3 regions of the Paenirhodobacter sp. YD-8 genome follow, and region 2 is predicted to be linked to each of the others. Evidence: riboswitches for the same ligand, from Rfam matches in the RefSeq annotation. Region 2 holds a riboswitch; each other region holds the start of a gene.
What was found. A riboswitch is a leader RNA that binds a small molecule or an ion and turns the genes downstream of it on or off. The one in region 2 is predicted to bind cobalamin.
Positions count from the first base shown of each region.

Region 1 (9,419 bases), 1.8 Mb from region 2:
CGCTTTCGGGCAGATCCTGCGCATGGACGAAGGCATCCGCCCCGGCAAGCCGGGTCTCGAGCGCCGCACGTTCGGGCCGCACCGCGCCATCCGCGCCGATCGCATGGGCCGAGGCCGCAAGCCAGGCCTCACCCGCCGCCGCCCGCGCTTCGGGCGTCAGTGCCGCGGTCACATCGCCCATGCCCAGCCCGTATTGCCCCGGCCGCGGCCCGAAGACGCGCGGGATGCGGGCGGTATAGGGGTTGTCCTCGGGCGCCTCCTCGCGCCCCGCGAGCGCCGCGGCGCCGGTCTCGAAAAGCTGCGCAAGGGCCGGGAAGATGTCGCGGAAAAGGCCCGAGACCCGCAAGGTCACATCGATCCGCGGCCGGCCCAGAAGCGCCGCCGCGATCACCTCGACCCCGGTCACCCGGCCCGATTGCGCGTCCCAGACCGGTTTCAGCCCGGCGAGCTGCAGCGCCATGGCGAAATCCTCGCCCGCGGTGCGCATCGTGGCCGAGCCCCAGAGATCGACGACCAGACCCCGGGGCCAGTCGCCGTGGTCCTGCAGGTGGCGGCGCAAGAGCTCCTCGGCGTGCGTCACCCCCTGCGCATGGGCGGCGGGCGTCGGCACCGCGCGCGGATCGACGGAAAACAGGTTCCGCCCGGTCGGCAGCACGTCCGAACGCCCCCGCGCCGGACTGCCCGAGGGGCCGGGCGCCACCCGCCGCCCGGCAAGCGCCGCGATCAGCCCCGCGCGCTCGGCCGCGCCACAGGCGCCCCGGCCGAAGACGTGGAGCCCGTCGCCGAAGCGGCTTTCCTTCAGGTCGCAGACGAAGCGGTCGATGCGGGTGATCGCCTCGGCGGGGCTGGCGCCCGCAGGCAGGCCAAGGTCCTCGGCGACGCCGCTTGCCGCCGCCGCGTCGCGGATCGCGTCGATCAGCCGGTCGCGCCGCGCCGGGTCGAGACCATCGGCGGTCGAATATTCGTCAAGCAGCGCCTCGAGCCCGGCCAGCCGCTCGGGCAGTGCGGCCTCGGTCAGCGGCGGCGGCAGGTGGCCAAGCGTGACCGCCCCCAGCCGGCGCTTGGCCTGCGCGGCCTCGCCCGGGTCGTTGACGATGAAGGGGTAAATGACCGGCAGCGGGCCCAACAGCGCCTCGGGCCAGCACGCCGCCGAGAGCGCCACCGCCTTGCCCGGCAGCCATTCGAGCGTGCCATGCGCCCCCATGTGCACGAGCGCCTGCAGCCCCTGCGCCCGCAGCCACAGGTAGAAGGCGACATAGCCGTGCCGCGGCACCCGGGCGAGGTCATGATAGTCGGCCTCGCGCGCCGTGACCTCGCCACGTTCGGGCTGCAGCGCCAGCAGGATCTTGCCCCGGCGCAGCGCGGCGAAGTGGAAGGCGCCATCGTGGCAGGCGGGGTCCTCCGCCGGCGCGCCCCAGGCGGCGGCCAGATCGTCGCGCAGCACTGCGGGCAAGGCGGCAAGCGCCGCCTGATATTCCGCCAGCGGCCAGCTCAACCGCTCGCGCGCCAGCGCCTCGGCCCCCGGCCCCGGTGCGATGTCATAGCCCTCGGCCGAAAGGTCATCGAGCAGCGCCCCGGTCGAGGCGAGCGCATCGAGGCCCACGGCATGGGCCATCTGCCAGCTCCGCCCCGGATAGGTCGACAGCACCACGGCCACCGCCCGCGCCGGGGCCGGGGTGGTGGCCAGCCGGTGCCAGGCCGCAACCCGCGCCACCAGCGCGGCGATCCGGTCGGGCTCGGGCGCGTGGATCAGCCGGGCGTGTTCCAGCACCGCGTCGCGCGCGGCCGGCGCCTTGAACGAGACGACCCCGGCAAAGATCCGGCCATCGACCTCGGGCAGCACGACGTGCATCGCCAGATCGGCGGGCGACAGGCCACGCTCGGCCGCGGCCCAGTCGGCGCGGGCGGCGGTCGACAGCGCGCCCTGGAAGACCGGCACATCGAGCCCGTCAAAGGGTGTGCGCCCCGCCGCGCCCTGCGCCGAAAAGGCGGTGAGGTTGACCACCGCGACCGGCGGCGCCGCGGCCAGATGCGGGGCGAGCCAGTCGGCAAAGCCCGGCGCCTTGAGCGAGGGCGCAAAGCAGGCCGTGGCCTGAAACCCCGCCGCCCGCAGGGCCTCGATCAGCGCCGCGACCGGCGCCATGTCGGCGGCCGTCAGCCAGGCGCGGTAACAGGGCACAAGCACCCGCGGCCCCTCGCCCACAGGCGCGGGGGTCACCCCCGCCTCGGGCGTCCAGAAGCCGAATTCGGGGAGCGCCGCCGGTGCATCGGGCTCGGGCGCGGGCAGGCCCGCGGCGCGGGCCAGGTGGCACAGCGCGGCGCGCGCGGCCTCGGCTCCGCCCGCATCGCACAGCGCGGCAAGGGTGGCGAGCGTCTCCGCGGGCAGGGTCGAGGCCTCGGCCAGCCGCGGATCGGGCCGGCCATCGGCGGGCAAAACGGCCAGCGCCATGCCCCGCCGCCGCGCCAGATCCTGCACCGAGGCAAGGCCATAGGGCCAATAGCCCTCGCCGCCGATCAGCCGGATCAGCACCGCCTTCGCCCCCCCGAGCGTGCGCTCGAGATAGGTATCGACCGAGACCGGGTGGCGCAGCGCGGCCAGGGGGGCAAGCCGCAAGGGCGGCAACGCCCCCGCCGCCGCATGCCAGCCCTCCGCGAAAGCACCGAGATCCGAATCCGAGAAGGACAGCACCACCAGATCCGCGGGCGATTGCCCCAGATCGGTCGGCACCTCGGTCTCCTCGAGCCCGTGGCTTTCGCGGAAGACGACATGCATCAGGCGGCGGCCTCGCTCAGCGCGGCGCGGATCGCCCCGGCGTCGACATCGGCGCGTTCGGCGATCACCACGAGGGCCGAGCGGCGCGGATCGGCGCCCCAGGGCCGGTCGAACTGCCGCCGCACCCGCGCGCCGACCGCCTGCACCAGAAGCCGCATCGGCTTGCCGGTGACCGCGACATGGCCCTTCACCCGCAGGATGTTGCGCTCGGCCGCCAGCCGCTCGATCGCGGCGACGAGACGCTCGGGATCGGCGACCTCGGGCAGATCGATCACCACCGTGTCGAAATCGTCATGCTCGTGATCGCCATGGCCGTCGTGATGCGAGGGGCGCGCGGCAAGGTCGTCCTCGGCCGCGGCGGCAAGCCCCAGCACCACGGCCGGGTCGATCGCGCCCTCGACCATCGGCAGGATCGGCAGCGGCCGCGGCGCCTCGGCCTCGATCGCGGCGCGGGCGGCGGCAAGCCCCGCCTCGCCGGCGAGATCGGCCTTCGACAACAGCACGATATCGGCGCAGGCGATCTGGTCCTCGAACACCTCGGACAGCGGCGTCTCGTGGTCAATGCTGTCATCGGCGGCGCGCTGCGCATCGACCGCGGCCAGATCCGGGGCAAAGCGCCCGGCCGCCACCGCCTCGGCATCGGCGACCGCAATCACCCCGTCGACGGTGATGCGCGAGCGGATCGCCGGCCAGTCGAAGGCCTTGAGCAGCGGCTTCGGCAGGGCAAGGCCCGAGGTCTCGATCAGGATGTGGTCGGGGCGGATAGGCTGGGCCAGAAGCGCCTCGATCGTCGGGATGAACGCGTCGGCGACGGTGCAGCAGATGCAGCCGTTCGCCAGTTCGACGATATTGTCGAGCGGACAGCTCTCGTCGGCACAGGCGCGCAGGATGTCGCCGTCGACGCCCACGGTGCCGAACTCGTTCACCAGGATCGCCAGGCGCCGGCCCTGCGGGTTCGCCATCAGATGGCGGATGAGCGTGGTCTTGCCGGCACCGAGAAAGCCGGTGATCACGGTGACGGGGATCTTGGTCAGGTCGGTCATGGTCACTCCTGCGGGGGGATGCGGGCAAGGCTTTGCTTGCGGAAGATCTCGGGGCGCGCGCGCCAGGGCACGAGCCCGTCGGCGCTGGCGACATAGAGCGCGGCGCCGGAGAGGATCTCGGCGGCGTTCTCGGGGCTCAGGCGGCCGTAGACATAGCTCCACTTGCCCGGCGCGCTCAGCGCCACGGCACAGCCCTGCGCACAGGCCGAAAGGCATTCGACGCCCCGGATGCGCAGCCCCTCGGGGCAGGAGCCCGCGGCCAGTGCGGCCAGCAGCGCGGCACCGGGGCGCGCGCCCTCGCCGGGGTCCTCGCCCGCCCTGCGGCAGGTGGTGCAGACATGAAGTGTCGCGGTCATCGCCCGTCCTTCCAGTTCGCGGAAAGGGGGCTGGCCAAGGGATCGGCGGGCACACGGGGGCGACCGGCAATCCACCCGGTCGCGGCACACCCCGTCCGCCCGTAATCGTCAGCGCTGGCAGGTCTCCCGGCTTGCGGATCCAGGGTTTCCCCAACGGGCGCCCACCTTCCCGGCCAAAGGCCAGTGGCTTGGGCGACCTTTCCGGTCACGGTCGCGGGGGCGGCTGCGCTTGAGGCCCGGCAAGGCCCTATCGCATTCCCTCTTCGCCTGTCGTAGGACAGGAACCAACGCGCGGCCACCAGAGGCCCGGGCGCGCGATTTGTCAAGCCGAAGGAGAGCCGCGATGACGCCCGAGACCGAAGCCGACGCCGCCCGCCACGCCGCGAAGATGGCCAGGAAGAAGGCCGCGCGCGACCGGATGATGGCGACGAAGACCGGCGAGAAGGGGCTGATCATCGTCCATACCGGGCCGGGCAAGGGCAAGAGTTCGTCGGGCTTCGGGATGATCCTGCGCGCCATTGCGCATGAGATGCCCTGCGCCGTGGTGCAGTTCATCAAAGGCAGCTGGGACACCGGCGAGCGGCGCCTGATCACCACCCATTTCGGCGATCTGTGCCGCTTCGTCGCCTCGGGCGAGGGCTTCACCTGGGAGACCCAGGACCGCGAGCGCGACATCGCCGCCGCCCGCGCCGGCTGGGAGAAGGCCAAGGAGCTGATCCGCGACCCCGAGATCCGCATGGTGCTGCTCGACGAGATCAACATCGCGCTGCGCTATGGCTATCTCGACCTCGACGAGGTCCTGGCCTTCCTACGCGACGAGAAGCCCGAGATGACCCATGTCATCCTGACCGGCCGCAACGCCGCCGAGGCACTGATCGAGGCGGCCGATCTGGTGACCGAGATGACGCTGGTCAAGCACCCGTTCCGCGCCGGCATCAAGGCCCAGCCCGGCGTCGAGTTCTGAGCCCGGACCGGGGGCCAGCCCCCGGACCCCCGAGGTATTTCGACCAAGAAGAAAAGGAAATCTCAACCTTGCCCTGCAAGAATCGATCTGCGGTACAGGGAGAGGTCCCGATGACCGCCCAGGAAGAAAGCGTCGCGCCTCCCCCGCCCCGGCGGCCCGAGGCGCGACGCCGTCTTGGAAACCCCGTCCTGTCATTCTTCTTGGCCCCAAATACCTCCGCCGGAGGCTCCCGCACTCTCGGCCGCGCGACGGCGGGAGTCCGGGGATGACGGCGTTGATGATCCAGGGCACGGGCTCGAACGTCGGCAAGTCGATGCTGGTGGCCGGGCTGTGCCGGGCGGCGCGGCGGCGTGGGCTGAGCGTCGCGCCCTTCAAGCCACAGAACATGTCGAACAACGCGGCCGTCACCGCGGACGGCGGCGAGATCGGCCGGGCGCAGGCGCTTCAGGCGCGGGCGGCGGGGCTTCTGCCCGTCACCGACATGAACCCGGTGCTGCTGAAGCCCGAGAGCGAGACCGGGGCGCAGGTGATCGTTCAGGGGCGGCGGCGCGCCGTCACCGGGGCGCGCGACTATGCCACCTTCCGCGCCGGGCTGATGGGGGCGGTGCTCGACAGCTTCGGCCGGCTCTCGGCGGCGCATGACCTTGTCCTCGTCGAGGGCGCGGGCAGCCCGGCCGAGGTGAACCTGCGCGCGAACGACATCGCCAACATGGGCTTTGCGCGCGCCGCCGGGGTGCCGGTGGTGCTCGCCGGCGACATCGACCGCGGCGGGGTGATCGCGCAGATCGTCGGCACGCAGGCGGTGCTGGACCCGGCCGACGCGGCGTTGGTGCGCGGCTTTGTGGTGAACAAGTTCCGCGGCGACCCTCAGCTCTTCGACGACGGCTATCGCTTCATCGAGACGCGCACCGGCTGGCCCGGTTTCGGCGTTCTGCCCTGGTTCTCCGCGGCGCATCGCCTGCCCGCCGAGGATGCACTCGACCTGGCCTCGGGCCCGGCCTCGGGCGGAGTGAAGATCGCCTGCCTCACCTTCTCGCGGATCGCGAATTTCGACGATCTCGACCCGCTTGCGGCCGAGCCGGAGGTCGAGCTGGTGATGGTGCGCGCGGGCGAGCCGATCCCGGGCGATGCGCGGCTGGTGATCCTGCCCGGCACGAAATCGACGCGCGGGGATCTCGCCTTCCTGCGCGCGCAGGGCTGGGACACCGACCTCGCCGCCCATCTGCGCCGCGGCGGCGCTGTTCTGGGCATCTGCGGCGGGTATCAGATGCTGGGCCGCGTGATCGCCGATCCCGAGGGGATCGAGGGGCCCGCGGGCGAAAGCCCCGGGCTGGGCCTTCTCGACGTGACCACGGTGATGACGCCAGAGAAGCGGTTGAGCCGGGTCTCGGCGCGTCATGCGGGCACCGGGCTGGCGGTCGAGGGCTATGAAATCCACATCGGCCGCACCGAAGGGCCGGACCGCGCCCGCCCCTTCGCCGATATTGCCGGCGCGGCGGAGGGCGCGATCTCGGCCGACGGGCGGGTGAGCGGCAGCTATCTGCACGGGCTCTTTGCCGCCGACGACTTCCGCGCGGCCTTCCTCGGCGGGCTGGGCATTGCCGCCTCGGGGCGCGGGCACGAGGCCGGGGTCGAGGCGGCGCTCGAGGCGCTCGCCGATCACGTCGAGGCACATCTCGACGTGGGCGGGCTTTTCGCCCTCGCGCGCTAGCGGGCGAGGGCTGCGCTCAGGCGGCCCCATTCCGCCGCGCCGCCCGGCAGGCCAAGGCGCAGCCAGGTGGGTGACCAGGGGAAGATCCGCGACCAGATCCGTTCGCGGGCAAGGCCCTCCTGCGCCGCCGGTGCATCGGGGGTGGCATAGGTGCGAAACAGCGCCGTGCCGCCGACGAGCGACCAGCCCGCGCCCTGCGCCAGCGCATCGAGGCGGAGGGCCTCGGCCTCGAGCCGGGCGATGGTCGCCGCGCGCCAGGGCGCATCGGCAAGCGCGATCCGGCCGATCTCGAGCGCGGGGCCCGAGACCGGCCAGGGCCCGGCCGCGGCCTCGAGCGCGGCGATCGTCGTGGCATCGGCGAAGACGAAGCCGAGGCGCACCCCGGCAAGGCCCCAGAACTTGCCGAAGGAGCGCAGCACCGTCAGCCCATCGGTGCCCGCATGGGCGGCAACCGACAGCCCCGGCACCGGGTCGGCAAAGCTTTCGTCGACCACCAGCCGACCGACGGCGCCCGACAGCGCCAGCAGATCGGCGGGTGCGTGGGTCTGGCCGTCGGGGTTGTTCGGGTTGACGACCACGGCCAGATCGGCACCGGCGAGGTCCGTCAGCCGCGCCACCTCCTCGACCTGCCAGCCGGCGGCGCGCAGCTGCGCGGCATGCTCGTTATAGGTCGGCGCCAGCACCCGGGCGCGGCCGGGCGGGCCAAGGCGCGGCAACATCTGGATTGCCGCCTGCGCGCCGGCCAGCGCCACCCCGGGAGCAGCCGTGCCGAAGGCCGCCTGCGCGGCGGCAAGCAGCGCGGCCTTCGCCGGCGCCGTGGGCAGCGCCGTCCAGACCTCGGGCGGCAGCGGCGGCAGCGGATAGGGCTCGCGGTTGATGCCGGTCGAGAGGTCGATCCAGTCGGTGCCGCCAAAGCGCGCCCGCGCCGCATCCAGATTGCCACCGTGATCGCGCATCAGATCCCCCAGACTGCCGCCGCCGCGAGGAGAAGCCCGAGCCCCGCCATCGCCCGGCGGTAAAGCGCAAGGCCGCGGGCAAGGTCAAGCGGCGCCGGATCGGGGGCGGTGCTGTTCAGCCAGGGCTCGGCCGCGACGGTGGTGCCATAGATCCGCGGTCCGGACAGCCGCACGCCAAGCGCCCCGGCAAGCGCCGCCTCAGGCCAGCCGGCATTGGGCGAGCGATGCGCGCGGGCGTCGCGCGCCATCACCGCAAGCGCGCGGCCCGGCATGCGCGAGACCAAAGCGAAGATGACCCCGGTCAGCCGCGCCGGGATCAGGTTCGCGACATCGTCGATGCGCGCCGCGGCCCAGCCGAAGGCCTCGTGCCGCGCGGTGCGGTGGCCGATCATCGAATCGAGCGTGTTGATCGCCTTGTAGGCGGCGATCCCCGGCAGCCCCGCCACCACGCCCCAGAACAGCGGCGCGGTGATCCCGTCCGAGCTGTTCTCGGCCAGGCTTTCAAGGGCCGCGCGGGCGACGCCCGCCTCGTCGAGCGCCGCGGGATCGCGGCCGACGATCATCGACACCGCCCGCCGCGCGGCGCCGAGGTCACCGGCGACCAGCGGCCGGGCGACCGCGGCGACATGGTCGTGCATCGAGCGGATCGCGACCAGCGGCCAGGCCAGCACGCCGCCGATCACGATGCCGAGCGGCCCCGCCGGCAGCAGCGCCTGTGCGACCGCCCCCGCCCCCGCCGCAAGGGCGATGGTGAAGAGTGCCGCAAGGACACCACGGGCGCGACGTGCCGTGCCCTCGATATTCAGCCCCCGGTCAAGCGTCGCGATCAGCGCGCCAAGCCAGGTGACAGGGTGCCCGATGCGGCGAAACAGCGCGTCGGGCCAGCCGAACGCCAGGTCGATCGCGCAGGCGACCAGCATCATCGCGGCAAAACTCATCTCTCTCCTCCGGTGAAGCGGCGGATGCCGGTAAGGCCCGCGGCGCGCAGCACCGCCCCTGCGCCCGCGGGCAGGGTGCCCGGCACGAAGAGGAAGGCACGGGCGGCGCCGGTATGGGCGATCGCGTATCCGGCGGCGCCAAGGGCGCGGGCGATCTCGGCCGAGGGATCGCCCACGGGCCCGCGCAGCGCAAGGGTGCGGCGCGCGCTTTCGCTGGCGAGTGCCGCCAGGGTGGGCAGATCGCCGCCCCGGGCCCAGAGCCGGGCGAGGTCGGCGATGTCGGGGAAGCCCGCGTCACGCGGCTCGGTCCGGCGCGGCGGGCCCCAGAAACCGCCGATTGCATGGAACCGCGGCAGCGCCGGCAGGTGCGCCACCGTCCGCCCCTCGCGCGAGGCCCACAGACGCCGCGCGGGAGACGCGAACATCAGCGGGTCCGAGGCGCCCTCGGCCGCGACGCAGGCGCGGGCGAGCCCCTCGGGCGGGCCCTGCCAGCCCGCAAGCCGGGCGAGCGCCACCAGCGCAGCCGTCGAAACCCCGGTGCCCATGCCGGGCGGCGCGAGCGGGCGCAGCGCCACACGGCCGGGCAGCGGCAGGCCAAGCCGGGCGAGCAGCGCGCGCGCCTGCCCCGGCGGCGGTCCGCCGTGCAGCATCAGCCCCCGCCCGCCGCTGGCCTGCGCC
Region 1 is NZ_CM152649.1:3,470,502-3,479,920, forward strand. Features, by position in the region: gene cobN (cobaltochelatase subunit CobN) at 1-2,773, opposite strand, end outside; gene cobW (cobalamin biosynthesis protein CobW) at 2,773-3,816, opposite strand; gene AC0QTQ_RS16850 (DUF1636 family protein) at 3,819-4,172, opposite strand; cobalamin riboswitch at 4,272-4,476, opposite strand; gene cobO (cob(I)yrinic acid a,c-diamide adenosyltransferase) at 4,516-5,136, shown strand; gene AC0QTQ_RS16860 (cobyric acid synthase) at 5,402-6,847, shown strand; gene cobD (threonine-phosphate decarboxylase CobD) at 6,844-7,803, opposite strand; gene cbiB (adenosylcobinamide-phosphate synthase CbiB) at 7,803-8,741, opposite strand; gene AC0QTQ_RS16875 (propanediol utilization protein) at 8,738-9,419, opposite strand, start outside.
Region 1: linked by a shared signal. The riboswitch ahead of AC0QTQ_RS16850 (DUF1636 family protein) and the one ahead of nrdH (glutaredoxin-like protein NrdH) in region 2 are both predicted to bind cobalamin.

Region 2 (9,419 bases):
GTCCAAAGGGTAGGGAGCCTTTTTATCCGGCACCGTCGTTCTGTGCGGCTTGCCGCGGATAATGCCTTGAATACCCATATCCTTCATCAGCCTGGCGACTGTGCAACGGGCGACATCGAGGCCTTCCCGATCCAGCTGACGCCAGACCTTGCGCACGCCGTATACCCTCCAGTTCTGCTCGAAGACGCGCTCGATCTCGGGCCGCAGGACTGCGTCGCGGCGGGCGCGATCCGACAAACGGGCCGGATCGGTACGCTTCGCCAGGTGATCGTAGTAGGTGGACGGGGCGATCGGCAGAACCCTGCAGATCGGCTCGACCCCGTGCTCCCCTCGCTGATCGTCGATGAACCCGACCATCACTTCGACCGGCGGTCGAGCTCCGCCATCGCAAAATACGCTGATGCCTTACGAAGGATCTCGTTCGCCTGGCGCAACTCGCGGTTCTCACGCTCTAACGCCTTCATCTTCTCGGCCATGTCTGTCGGGACGCCAGCCCGCTTACCGCTGTCGACCTCGGCCTTCTTGACCCACTCGTTCAGGGTCTGGGGTGCGCAGCCGATCTTCGCGGAAATCGACATGACCGCCTGCCAACGCGATCCATGCTGACCCTCAGTGTCGAGAACCAAGCGTACTGCACGCTCGCGCACTTCGGGAGAAAATTTGTTCGTGGTCTTGCTCATGATGCTCCATCCTACTCAGGAGTTGGAGCCTCCGGCAAACCCGGAGCGGTTCATCCGTGTCTGGCCTCCGAGCTTTAAGCGCTTCGTCCGAGAACAGATCGAAACTGGCGTACTGATCGTAGAGCAATCGCCCGTGTCGGGATAGATTGACAAGGATGACCTCTCGTTGCTGAGGCGGCGGCAGTTCCGGCTTGTCTTACGTTAGAGATATGTCTTTATGGGCGAGAGCCGCCCGATGCGTGTGCGGCAGCCCGATTGCAGCGTCTGGCAAAAGCAGCCGTTCGTTCACTGCGCCGCTTTTCCGGCCTCGGATCGACGTGAGGGGCGGGAAGCGGCCGGTGGCTGCGCCATGTATGAACGGCAGCGTTGCGCAGAAATTCACCGGGAAACAGGCCGTCCTCGACGGGGATGGGCGGGCGTATGCGACACTGATCGCGGAGAGGCTAAGCTGCTATTCCTTGTGACGCGAAATAGGAGCCTCTACGGTTGTTTTATCGACCGGAGGGACGCGAGAGAAAAATGCGCCGCTGTATCAAGGAACCAATTCCAGAGATATTTGCCGCTTGGGACGCCATGAAAGGCGCGGCAGATGCGCATGTGCATGGTGACTTCGCCCAGGCCGATGATCTCTTTCGACAAGCGGACTCACCGAAGGTGTGGGATTGGCTCAATTCTTCTTGGGTGGGCGTAATTAAGAATGTCGTGGAGATGAAGCCGCTGGGAGACACCTCGGTCATTCCAAAATCTGAGCGCGATCCTGACCGTAACATCGCACCGGATATTCGTGCAGCGGTTCTTGAGCGTGATGGTTACCGCTGCCGGTACTGCGGCATTCCTGTGGTTCATGCGGATATTCGAAAGATCGCGGCAAAACTGTACCCCGTAGCGGTCGGTTGGGATAGTCGTGACCCGTCGAAGCAACATGCTGGTTTCCAATCCCTTTGGCTGCAATTCGATCATGTTGAGCCCCATAGCCATGGGGGCAGATCGTCGGTTGAAAATGTCGTGATCTCCTGTGCGCTCTGCAATTTTGGCAAAGACCGTTTCACCCTGCGACAGTTGCATGTTGAAGATCCGCGGCTTCGTGAGCCGGAACGGATGGACTACGATGGTCTTGAGCGGCTCAGAGCGTTCGCAATTCCGACGGCGCGGCCACCCAAGGTGAAGAAAGCGGCAGTGGTCTTGCCTGTCAGTGTTCAACCTGCTGTCGGAGCAGAGCGTTATTTCTTCCCGGGCGGCTGGATCAGCTCGGGCTATGTTCTGACGCCCGTGTTTCAAGGCAAATCACGGTGGCTCAAGCTTTCCGACGAGGTGCAGGCCGAACAGGCTGTCAGGGATGGCGTTAAAGGCTGCTTCGTGGTTTGCCGCCCCGAGCTTTTAGCTCGGCGCGGCATCGACGCGGGCCCGTTGCTCGATATTCCTCGAACCGAATGAAAGTGACCGAGGCCAACCTCGCACCCATTGGAAGGGGTGACTGACCGTCCGCAAAGGGCCGGACACGTCGGCCACGACGTTGTGGCTCAATCCAGTTCTCAGGGAGCAGAGCAGTGGTATCGTCAGATACTGACCTGCTCGATTGGTGCGCTATATACCGGATATTGACATGTTTGCCCCGGGTGTATCTAAATGATGTTGTCTTGGTGCCCGCGACTCGTCGCGGGTGAAAAGGGAAGCCGGTGTAAGACCGGCGCTGCCCCCGCAACTGTGAGCGGTGAGCCGACCCCGTTGATCCACTGGCGCGCTGCGCCGGGAAGGAGGGGGAAGCGATCGAACCGCGAGCCAGGAGACCTGCCAGGACGCAAGAGACGAACCGGTCGGTGGGCCCGGAGGCGTTGTGCAATGCGGCGCGTCCGCATCTGCCCGCGTCCCTGATCCTGCCGCCCTATGGCACAGACAAGGGACCCGAGATGAGCATCACCGTCTATTCGAAACCGGCCTGCGTGCAATGCACCGCCACCACCCGTGCGCTGGCCGCCCGCGGCCTTGCCTTCGACCTCATCGATCTGACCGAGGATGCCGAGGCGCTCGCCCGGGTCACCGAGCTCGGCTATCGGCAGGCGCCGGTGGTGATGACCGGCGATGACCACTGGGCGGGGTTCCGGCCCGACAAGATCGCGGCGCTGGCCTGAGCGGATGGGCGGGCTTGTCTATTTCTCCTCGCGCTCGGGCAATACCGCGCGCTTCATCCGTGCGCTCGGCCTGCCCGCCGATCGGATCCCGGTCGCGGCCGAGGCGCCGATGCCCGCCCCCCGCGCGCCCTTCGTTCTGGTGACGCCGACCTATGCCGACGGGGCAGGGCGCGGCGCCGTCCATAAACAGGTGATCCGGTTTCTGAACGATCCGGACTCCCGCGCGCAGCTGCGCGGCGTGATCGCCAGCGGCAACCGCAATTTCGGCGCGCTCTTCGCGCTTGCCGGCGATGTCATCGCGCAAAAATGCGCGGTGCCGGTGCTCTATCGCTTCGAGCTGGCCGGCACGCCCACCGATATCGCCCGTGTCACAGAAGGACTGGACAGGTTTTGGAAGACGCAATTCTCGACCGCGATCTGAGCGACGCCGCCCCGGCCAAGGGCGTGCCCGCCGAATGGCAGGGGCTCGACTATCATGCGCTGAACGCGATGCTGAACCTTTACGACGATCAGGGGCGCATCCGCTTCGACGCCGACCGCATGGCCGCGCGGCAGTATTTCCTGAGCCACGTGAACCAGAACACCGTGTTCTTCCACTCGCTCGAGGAAAAGCTGCGCTACCTGGTCGAGGAGGGCTATTACGAGGGCCATGTCCTTGACCAGTACGACGCCGGTTTCCTCGCGCGGATCTGGGACGCGGCCTTTCGCGTCAAGTTCCGCTTCCCGACCTTCCTCGGCGCGTTCAAGTATTACACCAGCTATACGCTGAAGACCCGCGACGGGAAGCGCTACCTCGAACGCTTCGAGGACCGGGTGGTGATGGTCGCGCTGACGCTCGCCCGCGGCGACGAGGCGCTGGCGCTGCGGCTGATGCACGAAATGCTGGCCGGCCGGTTCCAGCCGGCGACGCCCACCTTCCTCAATGCCGGCAAGGCGCAGCGCGGCGAGCTGATCTCGTGCTTCCTGCTGCGCATCGAGGACAACATGGAGAGCATCGGCCGGGCGATCAATTCGGCGCTGCAGCTGTCGAAGCGCGGCGGCGGCGTGGCCTTGATGCTGACCAACATCCGCGAGCAGGGCGCCGCGATCAAGGGGATCGAGAACCAGTCCTCGGGGGTGATCCCGGTGATGAAACTGCTCGAGGACAGTTTCAGCTATGCCAACCAGCTGGGCGCGCGGCAGGGTGCGGGGGCGGTCTATCTGAACGCCCATCACCCCGACATCCTGCGTTTCCTCGACACCAAGCGCGAGAATGCCGACGAGAAGATCCGGATCAAGACGCTGTCCCTTGGCGTCGTCATCCCCGACATCACCTTCGAACTCGCGAAGCGCAACGAGGAGATGTACCTGTTCTCGCCGCATGACGTGGAGAAGGTCTATGGCAAGCCCTTCTCGGAGATCTCGGTGACCGAGCGCTACCGCGAGATGGTCGACAACCCGAAGATCCGCAAGCGCAAAATCAATGCGCGTGCCTTCTTCCAGACGCTCGCCGAGATCCAGTTCGAGAGCGGCTATCCGTACCTGATGTTCGAGGACACGGTAAACCGGGCGAACCCGGTGGCGGGGCGGATCACCATGTCGAACCTATGCTCGGAAATCCTGCAGGTGAACGAGGCGTCGGAGTTCAACGACGACCTGAGCTATCGCCACCTCGGCACCGACATCTCGTGCAACCTCGGCTCGCTCAACATCGCCAAGGCGATGGATGGCGGCGACCTCGGCGCCACGGTCGAGGCCGCGGTGCGGGCGCTGAACGCGGTCAGCGAGATGTCGGCGATCGACTCGGTACCCTCGATCCGGCGCGGCAACGACGAAAGCCACGCGATCGGGCTGGGCCAGATGAACCTGCATGGCTTCCTGGCCCGCGAGCGCATCCATTACGGCAGCCCCGAGGGTATCGACTTCACCAATATCTATTTCGCCACGGTGCTGTACCACTGCTTGCGCGCCTCGAACGTGCTGGCGCGCGAGCGCGGGCGCAGCTTCGTCGGGTTTGAGAATTCGACATATGCCGATGGCCGTTTCTTCGAGAAATACGTGACCCGCGACTGGCTGCCCGAGACCGAGACGGTGACCGACCTTTTCGAGCGCTTCGGCATCGCCGTGCCCACCCGCGCGGATTGGGCCGCGCTGCGGGACGCGGTGATGGAGGGCGGGCTTTACAACCGCAACCTGCAGGCGGTGCCGCCCACCGGCTCGATCAGTTACATCAACAACGCCACCTCCTCAATCCATCCGATCACCGCGAAGATCGAGATCCGGAAAGAGGGCAAGATCGGCCGGGTCTATTACCCCGCCGCCTATATGACGAACGAGAACCTTGAGTTCTATCGCGACGCCTATGAGATCGGACCCGAGGCGATCGTCGACACCTATGCGGCGGCGACCCAGCATGTCGATCAGGGGTTGTCGCTGACGCTGTTCTTCAAGGACACGGCCAGCACGCGCGACATCAACCGCGCGCAGATCCATGCCTGGAAGGCGGGGATCAAGACGATCTACTACATCCGCCTGCGGCAGATGGCCCTCGAGGGGACCGAGGTGCAGGGCTGCGTGTCGTGCTCGCTGTGAGGGGGGATCGTGACCGGAGCCGGCCGGGGGCGCTGCCCCCGGACCCCCGGAGTATTTGCGCCAAGAAAAAGGGGCCGAGACGATGAAGGATTTTGCGGGGCGGCCGGTGCCGCGCGCGATCAACTGGAACAGGGTGCAGGACGACAAGGATCTGGAGATCTGGAACCGGCTGACGGTGAACTTCTGGCTGCCCGAGAAAGTGCCGCTGTCGAATGACATCCAGAGCTGGTCGCAGCTGACCGAGGACGAGCAGCGGCTGACGATCCGGGTGTTCACCGGGCTGACGCTTCTGGACACGATCCAGAACACGGTGGGCGCGCCCGCGCTGATGCCCGATGCGGTCACCCCGCATGAGGAGGCGGTGCTGACCAACATCGCCTTCATGGAGGCGGTGCATGCGCGGTCCTATTCCTCGATCTTCTCGACGCTGTGCTCGACCCCGGAGGTAGACGAAGCCTTTCGCTGGTCCGAGGAGAACCCGCATCTGCAGCAGAAGGCGCGTCTGATCCTCGACGAATACGATGCCGCCTCGCAGCCGCTGAAGAAGAAGGTGGCGAGCGTCTTTCTGGAAAGCTTCCTGTTCTATTCGGGCTTCTACCTGCCGATGCACTGGTCGAGCCGGGCGCGGCTGACCAACACCGCCGATCTGATCCGCCTCATCATCCGCGACGAGGCGGTGCATGGCTATTACATCGGCTACAAGTTCCAGCGCGGGATGGAGCGGCTGAGCGCGGCCGAGCGGCAGGAGATCAAGGATTTCGCCTTCGCGCTGATCTTCGATCTTTACGCGATCGAGTGCCGCTATACCGAGACGCTCTATGATCCGCTCGGGCTGAGCGAGGACGTGAAGGCCTTCCTGCATTACAACGCCAACAAGGCGCTGCAGAACCTCGGTTTCGAGAACCTCTTCCCTGACGAGCTGTGCCGGGTGAACCCGGCGATCCTTGCCGCGCTGAGCCCGAACGCCGACGAGAATCACGATTTCTTCTCGGGCTCGGGCTCGTCCTATGTGATCGGCAAGGCGGTTGCGACGGAGGATGCGGACTGGGATTTCTGAGGTGGTCCGCCGCTCCCGCATCCCGGGGGCGGCGATCTCGGTTCAGTCGCTGGAGTAGGGGGTGAAGCGGGAGCGGTCCGGGTCGGGGCGCAGCGGGCGCCCGGTCATCGGAAAGGCGCGCTGCGGGCAGGCGGGGCGGTCGCAGATCTTGCAGCCCGCACCGATCGGTGTCGCGCGGGCGGGGCTGCGCAGCTCGATCCCCCGTGCATAGACCAGCCGTTCCGCATGGGCGAGATCGCAGCCAAGCGCCACGGCAAAGCGCTTGATGGGCGCGCCATAGCCGCCCGCGCCGTGGCTCACCGTGCGGGCCACCCACAGGTAGGACCGCCCGTCGGGCATCTGCGCCACCTGCGTCAGGACCTCGCCGGGGCGCGAGAACGCCTCGTAGACGTTCCACAGCGGGCAGGAACCGCCGATCCGCGAGAAATGGAAATCGGTCGCCGATTGCCGTTTCGAGATATTGCCGGCGCGGTCGACCCGGATGAAGAAGAACGGCACGCCGCGCGCCTGCGGCCTCTGCAGTGTCGAGAGCCGGTGGCAGGTCGTCTCGAAGCCGACGCCGAAGCGGCGCGCCAGCAGTTCGATGTCATAGCGCTCGGCCTCGGCCGCCGCGATGAAGGCGCCATAGGGCAGGATCAGCGCGCCGGCGAAGTAATTCGCCAGGCCGATGCGCAGCAGGTCGCGCGCCTCGTCACTTTCCATGCCGGCCTCGGCGGTGAGCCGGTCGATCTCGGCGCGCTGTTCGAGAAAGGCGATCTGCGTCGCCATCTGGAAGGCGCGCTGGCCGGGGCGCAGCCGGGCGGACAGGTGCAGCACCCGCGCCGCCGGGTCGTGGCGACGCAGCGCGGGCGCGTCTTCATCAAGCGTGACGCGGATGCCGTGCCGTCCGGCCAGCCGGTCGGTCAGCCCCTCGGCCATCCTCCCGGGGCGCAGGCTGCGGCCGATCTCTTCGGCCGCCTCGTCGAGGCTCGGGATGTAGTTGCGCTGCACGTAGAACCAGTCGCGCACCGCCTCGAAGGGCGCCGGCGCGCCGCCGAGCCCGCCGATGATGCGCCCGTTCATCAGGTCGATCCGCTCGGCATTCTCGCGCAGCCGCGCCTGCATCGCGATGATCGTGCGGGCGACGCCGGGCATGTTGGCGGCGAGCTCGCGCAGCTCGGCCATCGAGGCGCTGGCGCCCTGATCGGCGAGCGCCGCACGCAGGTCGGGGATCAGCCGCGCCTCCTCGGATTCCGAGAACAGCTGCACGTCCAGCCCGAAGACCGCGTTCAGCTTGAGTAGCACCGGCACCGTCAGCGGGCGCTGGTTCTTCTCCATCTGGTTCAGATAGCTCGGGCTGAGTTCCAGCGCGCGCGCCAGCGCCACCTGCGTCATGCCGTGTTCCTCGCGCAGCCGGCGCAGGCGCACCCCCATGAAGGGCTTCTTCATCATCCAATCCTTCGCAATATTCGCAAAATCTGCGGCATTCATTCACAAACATAAGCATTTTCAGTAGTTTAAACTGAATGCTCTGTTGTGAAAAGGTCTTCCTGCCGGTCCCGAGACGATCGGCAAAGGAGCCTCGCATGACCCGCATCCCCGACGACCCGGCCGTGATGGTCGAGATGATCTTTCCCGAGCAGGCGAACCATTACGGCACGCTGTTCGGTGGCAATGCGCTTGCCCTGATGGCGAAGGCCGCCTTCGTCGTGGCGATCCGGCGGGCGCGCGGCGCGGTGGTGATGGCGCGCTCGGATCGGGTGGATTTCGCCACCCCGATCCGGGTGGGGGAACTTCTGGAGCTGCGCTCCGAGGTGATCCGCGTCGGGCGCAGCTCGATGAGCGTTTCGGTCGCGGGCGTGGCCGAGGACCTGGGCACCGGCGCGCGGCGCGCGGTCCTGCAGGGGCGGTTCGAGATGGTGGCGGTGGACGGGGCCGGGCGGCCACGGGCGATCGCCGAAGACACTCAAAGGAAGGAGACAAGGGCATGAAAATGCATGAGGTGCGGCGCTATCGCTCTGCTGAGCATCTGGCGCGCGAGGACCAGCTGGCGTGGAAGATCGCCGAGGTGGCGGCCGACCCGGTGGCGGTCGGGGCCGAGGTGACCGAGATGATCATCAACCGGGTGATCGACAATGCGGCGGTGGCAGCGGCCTCGGTCGCGCGCCGGCCCGTCGCCTCGGCCCGGGCGCAGGCGCTGTGCCACCCCTATGCGCCGGGCGCCACGGTCTTCGGCATGGCCGAGGGCACCCGGGTCAGCCCGGAATGGGCGGCCTGGGCGAATGGCACGGCGGTGCGCGAACTGGATTTTCACGACACCTTCCTGGCCGCCGAATATTCGCACCCGGGTGACAACATCCCGCCGATCCTGGCGGTGGCGCAGCATTGCGGGCTGTCGGGGGCGGATCTGATCCGCGGTCTGGCCACCGGCTATGAAATCCAGGTCGACCTGGTGAAGGGGATCTGCCTGCACGAGCACAAGATCGACCACATCGCCCATCTCGGCCCCTCGGCCGCGGCGGGCATCGGCACCGCGCTGAACCTGCCGGTCGAGGTGATTTATCAGGCGATCCAGCAGGCGCTGCACGTCACCACCACCACGCGCCAAAGCCGCAAGGGCGAGATCTCCAGCTGGAAGGCCTATGCCCCGGCCTTCGCCGGCAAGATGGCGATCGAGGCGGTGGACCGGGTGATGCGCGGCGAGGGCGCGCCGAGCCCCGCCTGGGAGGGCGAGGACGGGTTCATCGCCTGGATGCTGGGCGGGCCCGAGGCGGTCTATCACGTGCCGCTGCCCGAACCGGGCGAGGCGAAGCGCGCGATCCTCGACACCTATACCAAGGAGCATTCGGCCGAATACCAGAGCCAGGCGCTGATCGACCTCGCCCGCCGGATGGGGCCGAAGATCGGCGACCTGTCGCGGGTGCGCTCGATCCTGATCGAGACCTCGCACCACACCCACAACGTCATCGGCACCGGCGCAAACGACCCGCAGAAGATGGACCC
Region 2 is NZ_CM152649.1:1,443,808-1,453,226, forward strand. Features, by position in the region: one part of gene AC0QTQ_RS07065 (IS3 family transposase) at 1-392, opposite strand, end outside; AL1L pseudoknot at 283-399, opposite strand; one part of gene AC0QTQ_RS07065 (IS3 family transposase) at 392-680, opposite strand; gene AC0QTQ_RS07070 (HNH endonuclease) at 1,200-2,114, shown strand; cobalamin riboswitch at 2,302-2,490, shown strand; gene nrdH (glutaredoxin-like protein NrdH) at 2,588-2,809, shown strand; gene nrdI (class Ib ribonucleoside-diphosphate reductase assembly flavoprotein NrdI) at 2,814-3,230, shown strand; gene nrdE (class 1b ribonucleoside-diphosphate reductase subunit alpha) at 3,299-5,380, shown strand; gene nrdF (class 1b ribonucleoside-diphosphate reductase subunit beta) at 5,463-6,437, shown strand; gene AC0QTQ_RS07095 (short-chain fatty acyl-CoA regulator family protein) at 6,480-7,865, opposite strand; gene AC0QTQ_RS07100 (acyl-CoA thioesterase) at 8,003-8,407, shown strand; gene AC0QTQ_RS07105 (MmgE/PrpD family protein) at 8,404-9,419, shown strand, end outside.

Region 3 (9,419 bases), 1.8 Mb from region 2:
ATCAACCTGAGCGACAACCTCAAGCCCTTCGCGGTGATCGAGCGTCGGCTGCGTGCTGCGATCGCGGGCGATTTCGCCATGGCCTTCTACAACCCCCGCTCGAAGGCGCGGCCCGAGGGCTTTGCCCGCGTGCTCGAGATCCTGCGCGCGGGCTGCGAGCCCGGCCGGCTCATCACCTTCGCCCGCGCCGTCAGCACGCCCGACGAGGCGCTCTGCACCGTGACGCTGGCCGAGGCGCGGCCCGAGATGGCCGACATGCGCACCGTGGTGCTGGTCGGCAATTCCGGGACGCGGCGGGTCGGTCGCTGGGTCTATACGCCGCGCGGGGTGAAGCCGTGAGCGGCGAGCCACTCACTCACCCCGGCGACCTCGGCGCAGATCTCGCGCGGCGGCAGGGCGGGGCGGTCGATCACGATGACGCCAAGGCCGAGCGTGCGCGCCGCGATCAGCTTCGCCTCGGCCCCGGCGCCGCCGGCGTTCTTCGCGACGACATGGGTGATGCCGTGGTCGCGCAGCAACGCGGTGTCGCCCTCGGTGCTGAACGGGCCGCGGGCGATCACCGCCTCGGCATCGGTCAGCGGCAGCGGCCCCTCGGGCGGGTCGACAAGGCGCAGCAGATAGTGATTGCCGGGCTTTCCGGCGAAGGGGGCGAGCATCTGCTTGCCGATCGCCAGAAACACCCGCGCGCCCGCCTCGGGAAGCGCCGCGACGGCGGCCGCGATGTCGGGCACGGCGGTCCAGCGGTCGCCCGGCTCCGCCCGCCACGGCGCGCGTTCGAGGGCAATGAGCGGCACGCCGGTCTCGGCACAGGCGGCGATCGCGTTGCGGCTCATCTGCGCGGCGAAAGGGTGGGTGGCGTCGATCACCGCGCCGATGTTTTCGGCCCGCAGGAAGGTCATCAGCCCCGCCACCCCGCCAAAGCCGCCGATCCGGGTGGGCAGCGGCTGCGGCGCCGGGGCCCCGGTGCGCCCGGCATAGGAGAAAAGCGCGGGCAGGCCCGAGGCGGCCAGCGCCGCGGCCATGCGGCTCGCCTCGGTGGTGCCGCCCAGAAGAAGGATGCGCGTCATGGCTGAGCCCTGGCTGCTGATCGTCGGTCTTGGCGAAGATGGCCTCGCCGGGCTGCCGGATGCAAGCCGTGCCGCACTCGCCGCGGCCGAGGTGATCTTCGGCGGGCCGCGGCACCTCGAGCTGGTCGGCGCCGGGGCGCGCGGGCGGGCCTGGCCCGTGCCCTTCGACATCGCGCCGGTGCTGGCCGAGCGGGGCCGGCGCACCGTGGTTCTGGCCTCGGGCGATCCGTTCTGGGCGGGGGCGGGGGCGGTCCTGGCGGCGGCGCTCGGCCCCGGCGAGTGGCGGGCAATCCCGGTTGCGGGCGTGTGCTCGCTGGCGGCCGCCCGGATGGGCTGGCGGCTGGAGGACACGACCTGCCTTGCGCTGCACGCTGCCCCCTTCGCGCGGCTGCGCCCGGTGCTGTGCCGCGGCGTCCGGGTCATCGCCACGCTGCGTGACGGCGCGGCGGTGGCCGATCTCGCGCGCTGGCTGGCCGATGGCGGTTTCGGCGCGGTCGGGATGACGGTGCTCGAACGGCTGGGCGGCCCGGCCGAGCGGCTGCGCCGCGCCCGCGCCGATGCTTTCGATCTGGACGAGATCGCGGCCCCCGTTGCCGTGGCGCTCGACGGCGCCGCGCTGCCTGCGGGGGCCGGCCTGCCGCGCAGCCCGGGCCTGCCCGAGGCGGCCTTTGCCCATGACGGGCAGATCACCAAGTCGCCGGTGCGGGCGCTGACCCTTGCAGCTCTTGCCCCCCGACCCGGCGCACTCTTGTGGGACATCGGCGGCGGTTCGGGCTCGGTCTCGGTCGAGTGGTGCCTGGCCGGCGGTCGCGCCTGCACGATCGAGCCGCGGCCGGACCGGCTCGACAACATCCGCGCGAATATCGCGGAGTTCGGCCTTGGCGGACGGATGCAGGCGGTGCAAGGCCAGGCGCCCGCGGCGCTTGCCGGCCTGCCTGCACCCGATGCCGTCTTCGTCGGTGGTGGCGGCTCCGAGGCGCTGTTCGCGGCGCTGTGGGAGGCGCTTGCCCCCGCCACCCGGATCGTCGCCAATGCCGTCACGCTTGAAACCGAGGCGCTGCTGATCGCGCTTCATGCCCGCCACGGCGGCACGCTGCTGCGGATCGAGATCGCGCAGGCGGCACCGCTTGGCCGGGGTCGCGGCTGGCAGCCGGTGCGGCCGGTGGTGCAGTGGAGCGTGACCCGATGAGGGTCGCGGGCGTGGGCTTTCGCGCGGCCGCGACGGCGACCGAGATCGCGGCGGCGCTGGCCCCCCTGGGCCGGCTCGATGCGCTGGCGACGCTGCCCACGAAGGCCGCGGCGCTGCGGGCGGCGGTGGTGCCGCTTGGGCTGCCGGTGCGTGCGGTCGAGGTCGCGGGCGTGCCCACCCCCACCCGCGCGCCGCGCATTCTGGCGGCCCATGGCACCGGATCGGTGGCCGAGGCGGCGGCGCTGGTCGCCGCGGGCCCCGGCGCCCGCCTTGCCGTGCCGCGCCGCATCTGTCCGGGCGGCGTGACCGTCGCCCTTGCCCTGTCCGAAGGAGAGACCGAATGACCGTCCATTTCATCGGCGCGGGCCCCGGCGCCGCCGATCTGATCACCCTGCGCGGGCGCGACCTGATCGCCGCCGCGCCGGTCTGCCTGTATGCTGGCAGCCTGGTGCCCGAGGCGCTGCTCGCCCATTGCCCGCCCGGTGCGCGGATCGTGAACACCGCGCCGCTCAACCTTGATGCGATCATCGACGAGATCGCCGCGGCCCATGCCGCCGGGCAGGACGTGGCGCGGCTGCATTCGGGCGATCTGTCGGTCTGGTCTGCGATGGGCGAGCAGCTGCGCCGGCTGCGCGCGCTCGGCATTCCCTATGACGTCACCCCGGGCGTGCCGGCCTTCGCCGCCGCCGCCGCGACGCTGGGGGCCGAGCTGACCCTGCCCGGCGTCGCGCAATCGGTGGTGCTGACCCGGACCTCGGGGCGCGCCTCGGCGATGCCCGAGGGCGAGACGCTGGCGAATTTCGCCGCGACCGGGGCGGTGCTGGCGATCCACCTGTCGGTGCATGTGCTGCCGCGGGTGATCGCCGAGCTGACGCCGCATTACGGCGCCGATTGCCCGGTGGCGGTGGTCTGGCGGGCAAGCTGGCCCGACGAGCGGGTGCTGCGCGCCACGCTCGGCACGCTCGACCCGGCGGTGGGCGAGGGCGAGCGCACCGCGCTGATCCTCGTCGGCCGCTCGCTTGGCGCCGAGGACTTCGGCGAAAGCCGTCTGTACGCCGGCGATTACGACCGCCGCTTCCGCCCGCGCGGTGTGGCGCCGCGCTTCCCGGATACGGGCGCATGACGGGGCGGATGACAAGGCGGATGACAAGGCGGATGACGGGGGGGCTGCTGATCGCCGCGCCCGCCTCGGGCACCGGCAAGACCACGCTGACGCTGGGCCTGATTGCCGCGCTGCGGGCGCGTGGCGTCGCGGTGCGGCCGTTCAAGTGCGGGCCCGATTACATCGACCCGGCCTTTCACGCCGCCGCCGCCGGGCGCGCCTCGGTCAACCTCGACAGCTGGGCGATGACGGCAGGGCAGATCGCCGCGCTGACCGCGCCCGATGACGCGGGGCTGGTGATTGCCGAGGGCTCGATGGGCCTGTTCGACGGGGTTGCGGTGCCGGGTGAGGCGGGGATCGGCGCCTCGGCCGATATCGCGGCGCTCACCGGCTGGCCGGTGGTGCTGGTGCTCGATGCCTCGGGCGCGGCGCAATCGGCTGCGGCGATGGCGCTTGGCTTTGCGCGTTACCGCTCCGATGTGCGGCTTGCCGGCGTGGTGCTGAACAACGTCGCCTCGGCGCGGCACGAGGCGCTGATCCGGCGCGGGCTCGAGGCGGTGGCGATCGAGGTGCTGGGGGTGTTGCCGCGCGCCGCGGGCATCCGCCTGCCCGAGCGGCATCTGGGCCTCGTGCAGGCCGAGGAGACCTCGGAACTCGATGCGCTGCTGGCCGAGGCGGGCACGGTGATCGCGCGCTGCTGCGATCTTGAGCGGATGCAGGCGGTGGCCATGTCCGTGCCGATGGACGCCGGGCCGGTGCCGCGCCTTGCCCCGCCCGGCGGGCGCATCGCGCTGGCCCGCGACGCGGCGTTTTCCTTCGTCTATCCGCATCTTCTGGCCGAATGGCGCGCGGCCGGGGCGACGATCGTGCCATTCTCGCCGCTGGCCGACGAGGCGCCCGACCCGGGTGCCGATGCCTGCTGGCTGCCCGGCGGCTATCCCGAGCTGCACGCGCCGCGGCTGGCTGCCGCCGAGACCTTCCGCGCCGGGCTGTGCGCCTTTGCCGAAACCCGCCCGGTGCATGGCGAATGCGGCGGTTACATGGTGCTTGGCGCGGGGCTCGTCGCGGCCGACGGGGCGCGCTATCCTATGGCCGGGCTCCTCGGGCTCGAAACCTCTTTCGCGACACGCCGGATGCATCTCGGATATCGACTCGCCACGCTTGCGGCGCCCACGCCCGTCGCCCCGCCCGGCACCCGCCTGCGCGGGCACGAGTTCCATTATGCCACGATCCTCGCCCAGCCCGACGCGCCGCTTGCCGCCGTCACCGACGCCACCGGCGCGGCGGTGGCCGAGACCGGCTCGACGCGCCTCACCCCGGGCGGCGGGCGCGTCACCGGCACCTTCTTCCACCTGATCGCAAAGGCCAGCGCATGACCGGCTTCGTCTCCTTCGTTTCCTCCGGCCCGGGCGATCCCGAGCTGATCACCCTCAAGGCGGTCGACCGGCTCAAGCGCGCCGATGTCGTGCTTTACGACGATCTTGCCTCGGGGCCGGTGCTGGACCATGCGGGGCCGGGGGCCGAGCGCATCGCGGTCGGCAAGCGCGCCGGCCGGCCCTCGGCGAAGCAGGAACACGTCAACGCGCTCCTGGTCGAGCACGCGCAGGCCGGCAAGCGCGTGGTGCGGCTGAAGTCGGGCGATTCGGGCATCTTCGGTCGGCTCGAGGAGGAGATCGGCGCGCTTCTGGCCGCCGGAATCCCTTACGAGATCGTGCCGGGCGTGCCCTCGGCCTGTGCCGCGGCGGCGCATGCGGGCATCCCGCTCACGCGCCGGCTGACCGCGCGGCGGCTGCAATTCGTCACCGGCGCCGACGTCACCGGCGGCCTGCCCGAGACGCTCAACTGGGCCGCGCTCGCCGATCCCGGGGTGACCACCGTCGTCTTCATGGGCAAGCGCACCTTCCCGGACCTCGCCCGCGGGCTGATCGCGCAGGGCCTGCCGGCCGACACCCCCGCGATGCTGGCCGAGGCGGTGGGGCAGGAGGGTCAGAGCTTCCTGCGCTCGACCGTGGCGGAGCTGGCCGAGGTGCTGGCGGGCGCGCGCACCGACCATCCGGCGCTGATCTTCTATGGCCCGCTCGCCCCCTTCGGCCTGCCGCCCGGAGAGACCGGCGGCGCTTGACCTGAGCGCGCCGTTGGCGTTTATCTGAACCCCTGCATGGTGCCCATCACGCGCAAAGCGCCGGGCTTCATCGGGAACGGGGAAGGGCGGACCCAGTTGCGGCGCCCGAAGCCCCGGCCGCCCCCGCGACTGTATGCGGCGAGCGCCCTTCACATTGCCACTGGGGGTTTCCCCGGGAAGGCGAAGAGGTGCTGCGACCCGCGAGCCAGGAGACCGGCCAGCAGGCAACCTCAACCGCCGTCGGGTGTGACGGCAAGGAGACCGACATGCATATCGAACCCGGTATCGTCACCGGCGCCAAGCTGCTGCTGAGCTATGCCACCGCTGCCACTGCGGGCGTCTACACGCTGAAGACCGCCTTTGAGGCGATCCGCGCGCAGGGCGCCGTTTCGCTGATCGCCCGCTCGGCGATCGCCACCGCTCTCGTCTTCACCTTCTTCGAGGTGTTGCCGCACATGCCCGTGGGCGTGTCCGAGGTCCACCTGATCCTCGGCTCGACGCTGTTCCTGATCCTCGGCGCGGCGCCGGCGGCGATCGGGCTGGCGCTTGGCCTGCTGGTCCAGGGGCTGTTCTTCGCGCCCTTCGACCTGCCGCAATACGGGATGAACATGACCACGCTGCTGGTGCCGCTCTTCGGCCTGCAGATGCTGGCGAAGCGGCTGATCGCGCCCGGCACGCCCTATGTCGAGCTGCGCTATACGCAGGCCCTCGCGCTCTCGACCGCCTATCAGGGCGGCATCGTCGCCTGGGTCGGCTTCTGGGCCTTCTATGGTCAGGGCTTTGGCGCGGTCTCGCAGGTGGCGACCTTCGGCGTGGCCTACATGACGGTGATCCTCGTCGAACCGCTCGTCGATCTTGGCGTGCTGGCGGTGGCGAAGCGTCTGAACGCGCTGCGCGGCTCGGCCCTCGTCACCCCGCGGCTTTACGCCTGAGGACCTGCGGGCGGCGGGGCACCCTGCCGCCCGCGGACAGCACGCATGATCGAACTGACCCTCATCGGCATCGGCACCGGCAACCCCGGGCATCTGACGCTGCAGGCGATCGACGCGATGAACGCGGCCGATCTGGTGCTGATCCCGCTCAAGGGCGCCGAGAAGTCGGACCTTGCCGGGCTGCGCCGCACGCTGTGCGAAACCCATCTGCGCACACCCGGCCCGCGCATCGTCGACTTCGCCTTGCCGGTGCGCGAGGCGGAAAATCCCTCCTACCGGCAAGGCGTGGACGACTGGCACGACGCCATCGCCGCCGCCTGGGAGCGCGAGATCCGCGCGCAGATCGGCGCCGTGGGGCGGGTGGCGCTCCTGGTCTGGGGCGACCCCTCGCTTTACGATTCGACGCTGCGCATCGCGGCGCGGCTGGCCCGGGTGCTGCCGGTGACGACCCGCGTCATTCCCGGCATCACCGCGGTGCAGGCGCTCTGCGCCGCCCATGCGATCCCGCTCAACGAGATCGGCGCGCCGGTCGTGATCACCACCGGGCGGCGGCTGCGCGACGACGGCTGGCCCGAGGGTGCCGACACGGTTGTGGTGATGCTCGACGGCGGTTGCGCCTTCACCACGCTTGCGCCCGAGGGGGTGACGATCTGGTGGGGCGCCTTCGTCGGCATGGCCGAAGAGGTTCTGCACGCGGGCCCCCTGGCAGAGGCCGGGCCCGAGATCCTGGCCACCCGCGCCGCCGCGCGCGCCGCACATGGCTGGATCATGGACATCTACCTGCTGCGGCGCAGCTAACCCGCAAGCTCAAGGAACGCCGCCATCGCCCGGGTCCGGTGGCGTTCGGGGTGGCTCAGCGCGGTGAACGGCCGCTCGGCGCCGGGCAGGGGGGCAAGCGTGACCGCGCCCGAGGCCACGGCATGTTCCGCGACGCGTTCGGACAGCGCCGAGATCCCGCCGCCCGCCGCCACCGCGGCCAGCACCGCCTCGTTCGAGGGCAGCTCCAGCACCACCTCGAGCGCCGCCGGGTCGAGGCCCAGCCGGTCGAGCGCGGCAAGGGCGACCGAGCGCGTGCCCGAGCCCTCCTCGCGCAGGCCCCACCAGAACCAGCCGGTCGCGCGCCACCGCGCGGGCGCGCAGCTCGCCCTCGCTTACCGCCCCCTCGACAAAGCCGAGATCGGCCGCCCCGGCGCGCACCGCCCCCGCGACCTGCGCGGTATTGCCGACATCGAGCCGCAGCCGCACCTGCGGATGGGTGGCGCGAAACCGCACCAGCAGCGCCGGCAGCCAATAGCTTGCCACCGTCTGGCTCGCCCAGATCCGCAGCACGCCCTGCGGCCGCGCGCCGAGATCATCGAGCACCGCCCGCGCCGTCTCCAGCCGGTCGAGTGCCGCCCGCGCCTCGGGCACGAAGGCCGCGCCCTCGGCGGTCAGCACGATGCGCCGGCCGATCCGGTCGAAAAGCTGTACGTCATGGGCGCGCTCGAGTGTGGCCAGCGACGCCGAGACCGCCGATTGCGTCAGGCCAAGCGCCTCGGCCGCGCGGGTGACATGGGCGCGGTCGGCGACGGCCAGGAAGATGCGGAGCTGTTCGGGCGTCATGCGAGATTAATAAGTAGAAACGAACGATTTTACCAGAATTATGAATTGGAATTGTTGAATGCGTCGGGCGATGAGGGGGCATCCAGCGAAAGTTCCAGCCATGACCTCTGTCGTTCTTCCCCGCCCGGCGCTGCCTTTGCGCCTTGTCGCCCCCGGCCTTGCGCTCTGCCTTGCCCTTGCGCTGCTCGCGATGGCGGGGCAGGCGGTGCTGGGCATCGCCGCGCTCAGCCCGCTTGTTCTCGCGCTGATCCTGGGCGTCGTCTGGCGCAATACCCTCGGCACCATCGCCGTGCTGCAACCGGGCATCGCCTTCTCGCTCAAGCGGGTGCTGCGCGCGGGGGTGGTGCTTCTGGGGTTCCAGCTGACGCTGACGCAGGCGGCCTCGGTCGGTGTCTCGGGCCTTGCGGTGATTGCGGTGACGCTGGTCGCGACCTTCACCGTGACGAAGCTGCTCGGCCGGCTTCTGGGCGTCCCGGCGCCGCTGGCCGAGCTGATCGCGGCCGGCAGCTCGATCTGCGGCGCCTCGGCGGTGATCGCGGTGAACACGGTGACGAATGCCGATGACGAGGATGTCGCCTATGCCATCGCCTGTGTCACCGTCTTCGGCACGCTCGCCATGCTGGGCGCGCCGATGCTGGCCGCGGCGATCGACCTTGGCCCGCGCGCCTATGGGCTGTGGACCGGCGCCTCGATCCACGAGGTGGCGCAGGTGGTGGGGGCGGCCTTTGCCCGCGGCGAGGAGGCGGGGCATTTCGGCACTATCGCCAAGCTCAGCCGGGTGATGCTGCTTGCGCCCCTGATCCTGACGCTGGGCGCGCTGCGGCGCGAGCGGGCCGAGGGCGCGGCGCGGCCGCCGCTGCCGTGGTTCGTCTTCGGCTTCATCGCGGTGGTGCTGCTGAACACCGTGCTGCCGCCCGCGCCTGCGCTGCATGCGGCGATCGCCAGGGGCACTGCCTTCCTGCTCACCGTGGCGCTGGCGGCGATGGGGCTCGAAACCGACATCCGCCGGCTGAAGGCGCGCGGGCTGCGGCCGCTGGCGCTTGGCGCGCTGGCGGCGGTCTTCATCTCGGGCCTCGCCTTCGCGCTGGTGCAGCTGGTGGCCTGAGCTTACTCCGGCGCGGTGATCGTCAGCCGCACCGGGGCCAGCCCGGCGATCGTGCCCTCGAGCACATCGCCCGGCCCGACCGCCCCCACGCCGGACGGCGTGCCGGTCATCACCAGATCGCCCGGCCCGAGGTGGTAAAGCGTCGACAGATGCGCGAGCAGCGCCGGCACCGACCAGATCATCTCGCCCAGGCCCGAGCCCTGCCGCGGCGCGCCGTTCACGGTGAGCGCGATCGCCTGATCCGCCACCGCACCGAAGGTGGCGGCGGGGGTGATCTCGGCGATGATGGCCGAGCCCTCG
Region 3 is NZ_CM152649.1:3,457,719-3,467,137, reverse strand. Features, by position in the region: gene cobJ (precorrin-3B C(17)-methyltransferase) at 1-339, shown strand, start outside; gene AC0QTQ_RS16815 (cobalt-precorrin-6A reductase) at 312-1,067, opposite strand; gene cbiE (precorrin-6y C5,15-methyltransferase (decarboxylating) subunit CbiE) at 1,066-2,256, shown strand; gene AC0QTQ_RS16805 (cobalamin biosynthesis protein) at 2,253-2,600, shown strand; gene cobM (precorrin-4 C(11)-methyltransferase) at 2,597-3,379, shown strand; gene AC0QTQ_RS16795 (cobyrinic acid a,c-diamide synthase CobB) at 3,412-4,734, shown strand; gene cobA (uroporphyrinogen-III C-methyltransferase) at 4,731-5,480, shown strand; cobalamin riboswitch at 5,500-5,716, shown strand; gene AC0QTQ_RS16785 (energy-coupling factor ABC transporter permease) at 5,747-6,412, shown strand; gene cobF (precorrin-6A synthase (deacetylating)) at 6,458-7,210, shown strand; partial or broken gene AC0QTQ_RS16775 (LysR substrate-binding domain-containing protein) at 7,207-8,014, opposite strand; gene AC0QTQ_RS16770 (YeiH family protein) at 8,115-9,119, shown strand; gene AC0QTQ_RS16765 (fumarylacetoacetate hydrolase family protein) at 9,122-9,419, opposite strand, start outside.
Region 3: linked by a shared signal. The riboswitch ahead of AC0QTQ_RS16785 (energy-coupling factor ABC transporter permease) and the one ahead of nrdH (glutaredoxin-like protein NrdH) in region 2 are both predicted to bind cobalamin.